DNA from 2 places in the Streptomyces sp. NPDC001717 genome. Region 1 is predicted to be linked to the other one. Evidence: riboswitches for the same ligand, from Rfam matches in the RefSeq annotation. Region 1 holds a riboswitch; the other holds the start of a gene.
The links. A riboswitch is a leader RNA that binds a small molecule or an ion and turns the genes downstream of it on or off. The one in region 1 is predicted to bind guanidine.

Region 1 (6,581 bases):
GGCCGAGGAGTCCGGCGGCGGCAAGGTGGACATGCTGCGCGAAGGCGCCTTCGACGACGTGGCCGCCGCCATGATGGTGCACGCCGCGCCCTCCGACTCGGTGGGCATGAGCTCGCTCGCCATCAGCAGCTGGAAGGTCGGCTACACGGGGCGGGCCGCGCACGCGGCGGCGATGCCCGAGCGCGGGATCAACGCCGCCGACGCCATGATGATCGCCCAGGTGGCCATCGCCGCGTACCGGCAGCAGATGCGGCCCGGCGCCGTGGTCTCGGGGGTGGTCACCGGGGGCGGGGAGGCCGCGAACGTGATCCCCGCACGGACCACGGCCGACTACGACTGCCGGGCCGTCACCAGTGAGGAGCTCGCCGAGCTCCAGGCCCGGATCCGGGCCTGCTTCGAGGCCGGGGCCCTGGCCACGGGCGCCGAACTCGCCCTGGAGACCGTCGGGAACGACTACGCGGACCTGCGCCAGGACTTCGCGATGGGCCGCAGCTACCTCACGGCCGCCCGGGACCTGGGCCGTCGGGTCCAGGACCTGGACCCGACCCTGCGGGGCGGCTCCACGGACATGGGCAACGTCTCGCACCTCGTGCCCACCATCCACCCGATGATCGGCTACGACTGCGGCGAAGCGATCATGCACAACCCCGAGTTCACCCGGTACGGGGTCACGGCCCAGGCCGACCGCGCGGTGCTCGACGGAGGGCTGGCCATGGCCTGGACGGCGCTGGCCCTCGCGACCGATCCGGACCACCGCCGGTCCCTGCTGACCCGCCTGGCCGCCCGGCTCGTTCCGCGAGGCTGATCGACGCGAGGGGTGCCCCCGGGCCGCACGTGCCGGGGGCACCCCTTCCGTTCGGCGCTACGACGCGGCCACCGGCATGGCGTAGCCGAGCAGGCCCTCCCTCGTGTACGGACCTTCGCAGTCGGCACGGCCGGAGACGAAGTGGTCGAACACCGACGGGATGGAGCACCGGTAGAGGGGCACGGAGCCCGGCACCTGTCGGGTGTACACGTATCCGACGGCGCCGAGGGGCTGTTGGCCCTCGCAGCCCGGGTCGGGGGTCAGCAGCGAGTGCTCGGCCACCTTGCACTCGTAGAGCCGGACGGTGCCGGGCGCGGGGTCCCGCAGCACCTTCCAGACCCCCTCGTGGGTGAATCCGGCGGGCAGGGAGCGGGTGGAGGCCAGGTGTCCGGCGTGGGGGCGGTAGCCGCGGACCAGCGGCGCGTAGGGGGTGGTGTGGCCGCTGCTGCGCTCCCAGGTGCGCAGGTAGCCCTCGGCGCCCCGCATGAGTTCGTCGACCACGTCCTGGCCGCCGGTGACCCGGATGTCCTCGATCCAGTCCGGTACGAGTCCGTAGTGGGTGCCTCCGCCGTCGGTGTTGACGTCCCACACGCGGGAGCCGGTGACCTGCCGGTCGAGGACGGAGCCGCCGTCCGGGCTGCGGAAGGGGTAGCGGACGGGGTTTCCGGCCTCGGCCCGGGGGCCGGGGAGCCAGGCGAAGCCGTTCATGTCGGTGCCGATCCCGTACCCGGCGCCGTACTTCGCCCGCAGGTCCGCGTGCCTGCGCGCCTCGGCGGTGAAGGCGGTCGCCTCGTACATGTGGCCGGTGACGAGGCCGCCCAGGCGGTAGACGCGTTCCGTCCAGTTGTCGTCCATCCAGCCGTGGGTGGACAGGACGCCCGCGTACTGATCGGCTTCGAGCACGCGCAGCGCCTGGTTCGCCGCCTTGACGCTCATGTGGTCGAGTTCCAGCATCATGTTGCGTTTCGTCATGCCCAGCACCGCGTACTCGCCGAGCGCGGTCAGACCCCGCCGGTTGCACTGCGCGGCTTGCAGGGAGTTGCCGTACCGAGGCAGTTCGACGCCTTCGGGCAGCGCGGCCCGGATCCTGGCTTCGGCCTCGGCGGGCGAGGTGCCGGGTTCCTCGGCCGACAGGCCCGCGGCCAGTCCGAAGCCGATCGGATTGTCGTGCTCGGGGCCGGTGCAGGGTTCCGTGCTCCAGAAGGTGCCGGTGGACAGGAACTGGCCGACGTTGACGGCCATGCCCGTGGTGCCGGTGTCGAACCGGACGCCGCACAGGGCGTTGTCGAACTTGTGGCACAGGAACATGCTGCGCACGCCGAGCCGGTGCAGTTCGTCGAGGCCCCGGTCGATGTCGGCCATGGTGCAGCGGGCGCCGTCCAGCACCTGCTTGCAGCCGAACGGTTCGGAGGTCTCCACGCCGAGGACGACGGCGAGCTTGCCCTCCTGGATGACCTTGCGGGCCTGGTCGGGCTCGGTGACGACGCGGAACCAGCCCTTTCCGGCGCCGCCGTACATGGCGTCGACGTAGTCCTGGAGTTCGTACGTCTTGCGGATCTGGAGCCTGATCGCGGTCATCTCGTCGCAGCCGCGGTCCTTGAAGAAGTACAGCGAGCAGATGACTCCGTTGGTGACCATGTCGTTCACCAGGACGCGCTGGCCGCCCCGCCACGCCCGCTCGATCCAGGCGTAGTAGGTCTGCTGGTGGGTGGAGGAGTCGTGGGCCGGCCAGTCGCGGAACGTCGGCCAGCCGGTCGGGTCGTGCCGGCCGTCACCGCCCTTGGTGATCATGTCGAAGAGGGCGAGGACGCCGTTCGGGTAGTGCTCGGGGCAGTCCTTGAGGGCGTCCGCCACGCCCGCCTGGGAGAAGGCCTTTCCGCAGACCAGTCGCCCCCCGAAGCCCTCGTCGGACATCAGGTGGACGTGCGCGTCCACCCAACCGCGGACCCGGCCCTGGGCGTCGGTCCCGGTGAACGGCTCCCCCGTGACGCCCACTTGGGAGTCCGGGACCGGGCGCGCCACGGGCTCCCACCACTGCGGGCCCGCCGACGCGCCGCCGGCCGTGGGGCCGAGCACCAGGGTGACCATCGCGAGGACCAGCCCGGACAACAGGTACCGGCGTCGCCCGAAGACTCTTCGTCGATTCATCCCGAACCCCTTCAAGAAGCGTTCATGACAATTCGGCCGCCTCGTGGGCGCGGACCAGGGCCAGGTAGTCCGCGGCGAGCCGGTGGCAGTCGCCGGGCCACCGCGCCGAGACGTAGTTGCCGTCCGTGACGGTGAAGCCGCGTCCGGGCCGGGCCGCGGTGTCGCGCAGGGGCAGCGGCGGGCCGGTGAGGAAGTGGCCCGGGTCGGCGAGCGCCGCGGTGACCTCCCGCTGCACGGTGGTGCGGTACGTGCGGTAGTAGCGGCCCAGCCAGAGCCGGGTGAGGTTCCATCCGGTCAGCTCCAGCAGGGAGGTGAGGGCCGTGGTGCGCCTGCCGTGGAGGACCGAGCGCCCGGTGGCGGGATCGGTGGCCCGGGCGGCGAGCAGCACACCGTGGCAGACGGCGCCGACCGGCAGCCCCCGGGTGAAGACCCGGGCGAACAACCGCTGGGCGGTGGCGTCCTCGAGCAGCGTCCGCATCCCCGCGGCGTGGCCGCCGGGTACGAAGAGGCCCGTGACGGCGGCCGGTTCGACGTCCGCGTAGGCGGACGGGGCGAGGAACCAGGGGTCCTCGGTGAGGCGCCGGTAGGCGGCGAGTTCGGCGCGGCGGGTCATCAGCCAGGGCGACAGCCAGGAGAACCCGAGGTCGGTGAGCCTGGGGTCGGCGTACGCGACCTTCCCGGCGGGGGTCGCGAACCGCACCTCGTATCCGGCGTCGCGCAACGCGGCCCAGGGCACCGCCGCCTCGGTCGGGTCGTAGTCGCCTGCGGGGAGCAGGAAGAGAATCACGGCGTACTCCTCTGGCGGTGGTGATCGCGACCTGGGTCCCGCAGCTGCCCCGGCGCTCCGGGCCCGGATCCCCTCGGTGTCCGAAGGAGACCTTAGGAGCGCCCCGGGGCCGCGTCATTCACCCCGGCGGCCAACCCGTTGACTCTCCGGGCCCACGGGCCACCCGGCCACGGGCCACCCGGCCGCGGGCCACCCCGCCGCGGGCCACCCCGCCGCGGGCCACCCCGCCGCGGGCCACCCCGGCGCAGGCCGTCCCGCCGACGGCCGACCGCGTTGAGAGGAGACGGTGTTGACGCGGCCCGTGCTCCGGCATTGACTGGCGGCCGTGTCCCTCACCGAGCCTCCCACCGTCACCTCGTGCTACGCCCTCGCCGTACTGAGCGCCGCGGCGGAGGGGACCGGCGGTTCCGGTTACCGGGCCCTGCCCGCGGACCGGCTGCGGTACGCCGAGATGCGCGTCCTGTGGGACGAGGTCCTCGGCGCCCGGGGGGCCGGCCCGCACACCGGGCTCCTCGTGGGCGACCGCATCCGGCCCACGGGCCTGCACATCCTGGGCCACCTCGTCCTCACGAGCGCCAGCCTCGCGGAGGCCGCGCTGGCGGCGGAGCGCTACCACCCGCTGGTGAGCCAGGCGGGCAGGGTGAGCGTGGACCGCCGGGGGGATGCCGGCCGGGTCCGCTACCGGCCGACCGTCGACCCGGCGGCCATGCACCCCCAGCAGGTCGAGGCGGTCGTCAGCAGCATGGTGCGGGCGGGTCGCTGGATCGCCGGCGACGGCTGGGCGCCGCTGTCCGTGTCGTTCGCACACCCGCGTGCGGGCTCGGCGGAGCCGTACGCCCGCGTCCTCGGCTGTCCGGTCGTGTTCGACGCCCCGGAGAACGTGATCACGGTCGCCCACGAGGACCTCGACCGGCGCCGACCGCTCCACGACCCGGCCCTCAACGCCCTGCACCGGGCCTACGCCGACCGGCTCCTGCACCAGTTGTCCGCGCCCCCGGCCGTGGCCGAACGGCTGCGGCAGTGGCTGGAGTACGCCGCGCTCGGGGACGCGGGCCCGGCGGGCGCCGCCAAGGAGCTCGGCCTCGGCGTCCGCACCCTGCGCAGGGCCCTTCAGGCGGAGGGCACGTCGTGGCGCACGCTCCTCGACACGGCCCGCCACGGCCGGGCCCGCCGGCTGCTGGAGACCACGGCCCTGCCGCTGGACCGGATCGCGCCCCTCGTCGGCCTGAGCGGTGCGACGGCCCTGGTCCGTGCCTTCACCCGGTGGGAGGGCATGCCTCCCGGGGCGTACCGCAGCCGCGGGCCCCGCCTCTCGCCCCGGGATCACGGCGGGGCCGCCCACGGGTGAGGAAGGTCACCGCCCGGCGGCTCCCCGGACGGCCGCCTGCGTTGCTAACTTGTCCGGCGGCCTTGCGAGGCCCCGGACGAGATGCGCCGTACCCGGTTACGCACGACGACGCGCGAGGTGCCGCAGCAGCGGCGCCGACCGCTGTCCGCGCCCGCGGCAGCGTCCTCGTCGAGCAAGATGGGCCGTACGCCATGACCGTGCCACTCACCCGCAGCCTGTACCGGACGACCGCGCACGCCGACGGGGGCCGCACCGGCTCCGTCCGCACGGACGACGGGCGTCTGGACGTCCGCCTGGCCCCGCCGCGCAAGAAGGTGCCCGGCACCACCAACCCGGAGCAGCTGTTCGCGGCCGGTTTCGCGGCCTGCTTCACCTCCGCGCTCGCGGAGGTCGCCGCCGAGTTCGGGGCGGACGCCTCCGCCGCGCGCGTGGCCTGCGAAGTACAGCTCGGCACCACGGACACCCCCGCGGGCTACGGCCTCGCGGTGGCCCTCACCGTCAGCCTCCCGGGGTGGCGGGCGGCGGACCTCCAGCCCCTGCTGCACCGTGCGGACGCGGTCTGCCCGTACTCGCAGGCGGTGCGCGGCAACGTACCGCTGACCCTCCTGGCCGTGGACGACCCCGACGCCGACCGTGGCTGAGCGCCGGCAGCCGACGGACCGGTTCGCGGGCGGGCCCGGCATCCCGGTGCCCGAGCACGGCGCCTGGCTGCGCCGCGGCATCAGCCGCGACGGCGGGCCCCTCCTGGAGGACCGCGAGGTGGTGTGGCTGCAGGCGGGCCCGTACTACGCCGACAGCCGGGGCTTCGCCGGTACGACCTCCTTCGACGGTTCACAGGTGCACTTCCGCCACCTGACGGGCGAGCCCGGCGAGGACGCCGGGACCTTCCGGCGGGAGGGCGCGAACCTCGTCGAGCGGGGCACCAACCCCGACGGCAGCACCTTCCTGGAGGTCTGGACCCCGCTGCCCGGCGCCGACGGGGCCGCCGGTTCCTGGTCCGGTGGGGACCATCACGTGGTGCGCGTCGGCCGGCACGTGGTGCACGTCGATTCCCGTGCGGGTACGTACTGGCGGCTGTGACGCGGAGTCATGACGGCAGGTCATCGTCCCCCTGCCGGAGCGGCGTTGTCAGTGGTGGCGGCTAGGTTCGAGTTGTTGCCGAAGCCGTTTCCGACAGGAGTGGACGATGACCGAGAGCAGTCTCCAGCCCGTGCTCAGGGTTGTACTGACAGACGTCAACGAGCGTGTGGTGGAGGCGTGGCGGGCGGCGTTCGCGGACACCCCCGGCATCGAGATCCGCCGGGGCTCGATCCTCGACGAGGACGTCGACGCCTGGGTCACGCCGACGAACTCCCGTGGCCGGATGGACGGCGGGGTCGACGCGGTCATCAAGCGGCACCTCGGATCCGGCATCCAGCTGCGGGTGCAGCGCGCGATCCGCGACCGGTTCGCGGGCACCCTCCCGGTGGGCAGCGCGGTCTGCGTCCCGTCGG
Region 2 (6,581 bases), on a different contig from region 1:
GAGGGCCACCTCGCGCAGGGTGGTCGAGGATGTCGCAGCGACGGCTATGGCTGCGTCCGAGTACTTGTGCCACGGACTGTGCTTCTTGAAATGACTGCAGTCGATCCCATGTGAAGCGACCTTGTCCTGCAGTACGCGGCGCCTGCCGCCGCTCTCCTTGAGGCCGAGCCGCCGCATCAGGTCGGCCCACCCCGTCGCTGCGGCGACCGCCATGGCCGGCGTGCCCCGGTCGTACGGGTCGATCATGATCCGCCCCCATCGCATTCGGCCGCGCGCGCGACCCTCGTATGGAGTAACGAACCGATAGTCGGACGGTCACGCGGAATTTCGTCCGATAAGCGCGGCGGCCCGCACCCCGAGGGGGGTGCGGGCCGGGCCGGTGGAGGCTGGGGGGTCAGATGCCCAGGTCCTTGATGATCTTGGCTACGTGGCCCGTGGCCTTGACGTTGTAGAAGGCGTGTTCCACCTTGCCCTCCTCGTCCACGACCACCGTCGAGCGGATGACGCCCGTCACCGTCTTGCCGTACAGCTTCTTCTCCCCGAACGCGCCGTAGGCCTCCAGCACGGCCTTTTCCGGGTCGCCGACCAGCGTGACCTTCAGGTGTTCCTGCTCCCGGAACTTCGCCAGCTTCTCCGGCTTGTCCGGGGACACGCCGATCACGTCGTAGCCGGCCGTGGCCAGGACGTCCAGGTTGTCGGTGAAGTCGCAGGCCTGCTTCGTGCAGCCCGGGGTCAGGGCCGCCGGGTAGAAGTACACGATCACCTTGCGGCCCTTGTGGTCGGCGAGCGAGACCTCGTTGCCGTCCGCGTCGGGCAGGGTGAAGGCCGGGGCGGTGTCGCCCGGCTGCAGTCGCTCGCTCATGTCAAGAGTCTCCTCGGGAGGGCACCAGCATCGTTGTGCAACGAGACTAAGCTGACGATGAGTCCATGGGGCACTACGCCCCATGCGGGACACGACGACGAAACGACGACGGAGGCAGCGCGGTGCCGGAAGCCAGGACCCCCGCACAGATCGAGGCGGACATCGTCCGCCGCCGCGAGCAGCTCGCCGAGACGCTCGACGAGATCGGTGTGCGGATGCACCCGAGCACGATCATCGGGGACGCGAAGGCCAGGGTCGCCTCGACCGTCGACCACACGGCCGGGCGGGCCTTCGCCGCCGTGAACCGGTGCGTGAGCGACGTGCAGGCCGGGCTGCGCGACGAGAACGGCGCTCCGCGCGTCGACCGGATCGTGCCGGTCGCGCTGGTCGCCGCGGGTCTGATCGGGCTGATCGTGGTGTCGGCGCGCCGCAAGCGGGGATGACCCTCCGCAGTACAGGTCGGGCGCGGGCAGGTAAGTTCGAGGCGTGAGCGAGAACACCACCCACGACAAGCTGCCCATCCGCATGCTCCACGACCGCGTGCTCGTGAAGTCCGACCTGCCGGAGGGCGAGCGCCGCTCCGGCGGCGGGATCCTGATTCCGGCGACGGCCGCGGTCGGCAAGCGGCTGGCCTGGGCCGAGGTGGTCGCGGTCGGGCAGAACGTACGGTCCGTCGAGCCGGGCGACCGGGTGCTGTACGACCCGGAGGACCGGGCCGAGGTCGAGGTGCGGGGAGCGACGTACGTACTGATGCGCGAGCGGGACCTGCACGCGGTGGCCGCGGAGCGGCTGGAGGGGTCGACGGACTCCACCGGGCTGTACCTGTAGATCTTCAAGAGCGGAAAAAGGGGCCGGTGATCGGGATCACCGGCCCCTTTCGTGTCCCTTTGCTACGGTGGAGGAGAACCCCGACGAGACGCGCCGTACCGGGTCAAGGACAAGACGACGCACCCGTACCGCTCGATTTCTCGTCGTCCCGGAGGTGCCGTCATGGCATGGGTTCTTCTTCTCGTCGCCGGTCTGCTCGAGGTGGGCTGGTCGATCGGCATGAAGTTCACCGAAGGTTTCACCCGGCTGTGGCCCAGTGTGTTCACGGGTGCCGGGATCGTCGCCAGCATGGTGCTGCTGTCGTACGCCGCGAAGACCCTGCCCATCGGTACCGCGTACGGGGTGTGGGTGGGCATCGGTGCCGCCGGTGCGGCCGTGCTCGGCATGGCGGTGCTGGGTGAGCCCGTCACCGCCGCGCGGATCTTCTTCATCAGTCTGCTGCTGGTGGCCGTGGTGGGGCTGAAGGCCACCTCCGGGCACTAGAGGGGCCGGTTACTCCAGGAACGCGGACGGCGGGGGGCGGCGGGCCGCCGCCCCCGCCCCCGCCCCCGTTCCCGCGTCCGTGCCGGCGTTGGTGCCCTGTGTGGCGCCGCCCTGGGTGCCCGTGCTGGTGCCGCCGTTGTTCTGGCCGCCTTGCGTCTGGCCGCCCTGGGTCTGGCCCCCGTTGTCCTGCCCGCCGTTGTTCTGACCGCCGTTGTTCTGGCCTCCCTGGTTCTGGCCGCCGTTGTTCTGCCCGCCCTGGTTCTGGCCGTTCGTGCCGTTCGGGGGCGTGGGGCGGTTCGGGCGGCCGGGGCGGCTCGGGAAGGGCTCCTCGGGGGTTTCCTCCGGGGTGGTCGGCTCGAAGCTGGGCGAGGGCGGGGGCGGGACCGCGCCCGGCTGGAGTTCGAGGTCGAAGTCCTCGGGCTCGGTGCCCTCCAGGGCCGTCTTCGTGTAGGCGGCCCAGATGCGGGCCGGGTAGCCGCCTCCGCCGATACGGGGTTCTCCGAGGGCGCCGTACAGGGATTCGAGGGTTCCGGTGTCGGGGTCCTGGCCCATCATCGCGACCACCGTGACCAGGTTCGGGGTGTAGGCGGCGAACCAGGCCGAGCGGTCCAGTTCGGCGGTGCCGGTCTTGCCGGCGGCCGGGTGGCCGGCGGCGAGGGCCGCGGTGCCGGTGCCGTTGTCGACGACGCTGACCAGCATGGACGTGGTGGTGTCGGCGGACTCGCGGCTGACGGCCTGGGTGCGGGGGCGCTCGGGGAGGCCGATGGTGTCGTCCTCCTTGGTGATCTTCTCCAGGAAGGTGTACGGGGTGCGCCGGCCGTGGTCCGCGAGGGTCGCGTACGCCTGGGTCATGTCGAGGACGCTGGCCTGGAGGGTGCCGAGAGCCATGGCCGGGCCCAGGACGAAGTTCGGGGTGTCCTCGGGGATGCCCAGGTCGACGGTGGTCTTCTTGACCTTCACGGTGCCGACGTCGACGACCATCTGGGCGAAGACGGTGTTGACGGAGAGGTCGGTGGCGGTGTTGACGGTGATGTTCCCGTAGGAGATCTGGCCCTCGTTCTCGGGGGCGTAGGGGACGCGGCTGCCGACGACGCGGCGCTTGTTGTCGCCGTTGTAGATCGTGTACGGGGTGATGCGGCGGCCGTCCTGGGTGCGGGAGTCGTTCTCGACGGCGGCCGCGAAGACGAACGGCTTGAAGGTGGAGGCGACCTGGTAGTCGTGGCGGGTCGCGTTGTTCACGAACTGCTTGGTGTAGTCGATGCCCCCGTACATCGCGACGACCTTGCCGTTGGCGGGGTCGATGGAGACGCCTCCGGCGCGCACGTAGCGGTCGGCCTTGCGGGTTTCCGGTTCGAGCTTGCTGATGACCTGGGTGTCGACGGCGTCCACGAAGGCGTTCTGGCGGCGCTTGTCGATGGTGGTGGTGATGCGGTAGCCGCCCTCGGCGAGGGTCTTCTCGTCGAGGATCTTGTTGTCGGTGATGTAGTCCTTGATGGCTTCGACGAGGTAGCCGCGCTGCCCGGAGAGTCCGGCGGCGGGGCGGACCTTGCCCGGTTCGGGGAAGCGGGTGGCGGCGCGTTCGGCGGCCGGCATCCAGTCCTTCTTGACCATGCCGTCGAGTACGTAGTTCCAGCGGGCGAGGGCGCGGTCGCGGCTCTGGGGGTGGGAGACGACGTCGAAGGCGCTGGGGGAGTTGAGGAGGGTGGCGAGGTACGCGCCCTCGGCGGTGCTGAGTTTGCCGACGTCCTTGCCGTAGTAGGCCTGGGCGGCGGCCTGGATGCCGTAGGCGTTGCGGCCGAAGTAGCTGGTGTTGAGGTAGCCCTCCAGGATGTAGTCCTTCGACTTCTCGCGACCGAGTTTGATCGCGATGAAGAACTCCTTGACCTTGCGTTTGATGGTCTGTTCCTGGCCCAGGTAGTAGTTCTTGACGTACTGCTGGGTGATGGTGGAGCCGGATTGGGTGCCCTTGCCGGTGGCCGTGTTCCAGGCGGCGCGGAGCATCGCCTTGGGGTCCACCGCCCGCTCGGAGTAGAAGTCCCGGTCCTCGGCGGCGAGTACGGCTTCCTGGACGGTGCGGGGGATCTGGGAGAGCGGGACGTTGACGCGGTTGACCTCGCCGTCCCGGGCGAGCTGGGAGCCGTCGGAGTAGAGGTACACGTTGGACTGGGCGGTGGCGGCGGAGTTGGCCGGCGGGATGTGGACCAGCAGGTAGCCGGCGACGAGGGCGCCGCCGAGCAGCAGGGCGAGGACGAGCACGCCGCCCAGGACCATGCGCCAGGTGGGGACGAGGCGTCGCCAACCGGTGCGTCGGCGGCGGGGCTTCCTTCCGGGCTCGGGCGGCTTGCCGCTGCGCCGGGCCCGTGGCTGCTGCCGCTGTTCGTCGGGGGAGTCCGGGTCGCGAGGGGTCCAGCCCGGGGGTGGTGACTGGTCGCTCATCTCCAGGGACTCCTCGAAGCCGTTCGAAATATCCACTTCTGTACCTCATTGTGTCTACCCGATGGCCGGTGATTCCGCTCCGGACGGGCGTAAATCGGTCGCGTGGATCGCCCCTCCGCACTAAGCTCGCGCGCTTTGGCCGACGTAGGAACGACGTGGAAATGGGAGGGATACGGTGCGTCAGCGAGTGGGCCTCTACCTGGCGGTGGCCGCGGGCGGGTTCCGGCGCTACGCCACGTACGGGACGGCGACGGCGGCCGGTGTGTTCACCAACACCGTGTTCGGTTTCATCGTCGCGTACACGTACATCGCGCTGTGGGACGAGCGCCCCGGGCTCGGGGGGTACGACCAGGCGCAGGCCCTGACCTTCGTGTGGTTGAGCCAGTCGCTGCTCGCCGCCGCGGCGATGTTGGGCGGCGGCTTCCAGGAGGAGATCCAGGAGCGTGTCCGTACGGGCGACATCGCGGTCGACCTGTACCGGCCGGCGGACCTCCAGATGTGGTGGCTGGCCTCGGACATGGGCCGGGCGGGGTTCCAGCTGGTGGGGCGCGGGCTGCTGCCGCTGCTGGCGGGTTCGCTGGTCTTCACGCTGGCGCTGCCGGCCGATCCGGTGCGCTGGGTGCTGTTCCTGGTGTCGGTCGGGCTCGGGCTGGTGGTGAGTTTCGCGGTGCGCTACCTGCTGGGGCTGATGGCGTTCTGGCTGATGGACGGGTCGGGGATCAACCTGGTGGCCACGGTGGTCTCGATCTTCTTCTCGGGGATGCTGCTGCCGCTGACCGTTTTCCCGGGTGGTTTCGGCGAGTTCGTACGGGCGCTGCCGTGGTCGGCGATCCTGCAGGTGCCGATCGACGTGCTGATGGGTACGCACGCCGGGGCCGGGGCCGGGGGTGTGGCGCGGGAGCTCGGGTTCCAGGCCGGGTGGGCGCTCGTACTGCTGAGCGTGGGCCGGGTGTTGCAGTCGGCGGCGACGCGCAAGGTGGTGGTGCAGGGTGGCTGAGACGGCGCTGGTGGAGCGGGGTCCGGAGCGTGATCCGGAGCCGGGCTCGGGGCGGGCTTCGACGGTGTCGCCGCGTGAGGAGCCGCGGCGGCGCAGTCGGGCGGTGGAGGGGGTGCGGGGCTACGGGTTGATCGTGCGGATGTGGATCCGGTCGACGATGACGTACCGGACGTCGTTCCTCCTGTCGGTCTTCGGGAACGGGGCGATCACCCTCCTCGACTTCGTCGCGATCTACATCATGTTCTCCCACGTGGACGTGCTGGGCGGCTTCACGTTGCCCGAGATCGCGCTGCTGTACGGGACGGCCTCGGCCTCCCTGGGCCTGGCGGACCTGTTGATCGGCAATACGGACCGGATCGGGGTCCGGATCCGGGACGGTTCGCTGGACACGATGCTGGTGCGTCCGGTTCCGGTGCTCGCGCAGGTGGCGGCGGACCGGTTCGCGCTGCGCAGGTTGGGGCGGGTGGCGCAGGGGCTGGGGGTGCTGGGCTGGGCGCTCTGGGAGCTGTCCGCGGGGCTGGAGTGGACCGTGGGCAAGGTGCTGCTGGTGCCGGTGATGATCGTGTCGGGGGCGGGGATCTTCGGTGCGGTGATGGTGGCGGGGGCGGCGTTCCAGTTCCTGGCGGGGGACGCGGCGGAGGTGCAGAACTCCTTCACGTACGGCGGGAACACGATGTTGCAGTACCCGCCGACGGTGTTCGCGAAGGACCTGCTGCGCGCGGTGACCTTCATCGTGCCGTTGGCCTTCGTCAACTGGCTGCCGGCGCTGTACGTGCTGGGGCGGCCCGATCCGTTGGGGCTGCCGGGGTGGGTCGCGTACCTGAGCCCGCTGGTGGCCTTCGTGGTGTTTCTGCCCGCGTCGCTGGCGTGGCGTGCGGGTGTCCGTTCGTACCGGAGTACGGGGAGCTAGCTGTGCGGGATGCGGAAGACGCGCTGATCTCACTGGACGGCGTGGAGAAGGTCTTTGACGTACGG

Region 2: another riboswitch for guanidine. It lies ahead of ACFYZL_RS14025 (multidrug efflux SMR transporter); the one in region 1 lies ahead of ACFYZL_RS27115 (Ohr family peroxiredoxin).

What each region holds. Positions count from the first base shown of each region.
Region 1 is NZ_JBIAUK010000020.1:62,811-69,391, forward strand. Features, by position in the region: gene ACFYZL_RS27095 (amidohydrolase) at 1-805, shown strand, start outside; gene ACFYZL_RS27100 (hypothetical protein) at 863-2,953, opposite strand; gene ACFYZL_RS27105 (type 1 glutamine amidotransferase domain-containing protein) at 2,976-3,740, opposite strand; gene ACFYZL_RS27110 (AraC family transcriptional regulator ligand-binding domain-containing protein) at 4,066-5,088, shown strand; guanidine-III (ykkC-III) riboswitch at 5,144-5,203, shown strand; gene ACFYZL_RS27115 (Ohr family peroxiredoxin) at 5,280-5,729, shown strand; gene ACFYZL_RS27120 (hypothetical protein) at 5,722-6,168, shown strand; gene ACFYZL_RS27125 (ADP-ribosyltransferase domain-containing protein) at 6,275-6,581, shown strand, end outside.
Region 2 is NZ_JBIAUK010000006.1:219,622-226,202, reverse strand. Features, by position in the region: gene ACFYZL_RS14045 (HNH endonuclease signature motif containing protein) at 1-246, opposite strand, end outside; gene bcp (thioredoxin-dependent thiol peroxidase) at 395-862, opposite strand; gene ACFYZL_RS14035 (DUF3618 domain-containing protein) at 985-1,305, shown strand; gene ACFYZL_RS14030 (GroES family chaperonin) at 1,349-1,690, shown strand; guanidine-III (ykkC-III) riboswitch at 1,742-1,814, shown strand; gene ACFYZL_RS14025 (multidrug efflux SMR transporter) at 1,853-2,173, shown strand; gene ACFYZL_RS14020 (transglycosylase domain-containing protein) at 2,183-4,609, opposite strand; gene ACFYZL_RS14015 (ABC transporter permease) at 4,797-5,606, shown strand; gene ACFYZL_RS14010 (ABC transporter permease) at 5,599-6,516, shown strand; gene ACFYZL_RS14005 (ATP-binding cassette domain-containing protein) at 6,519-6,581, shown strand, end outside.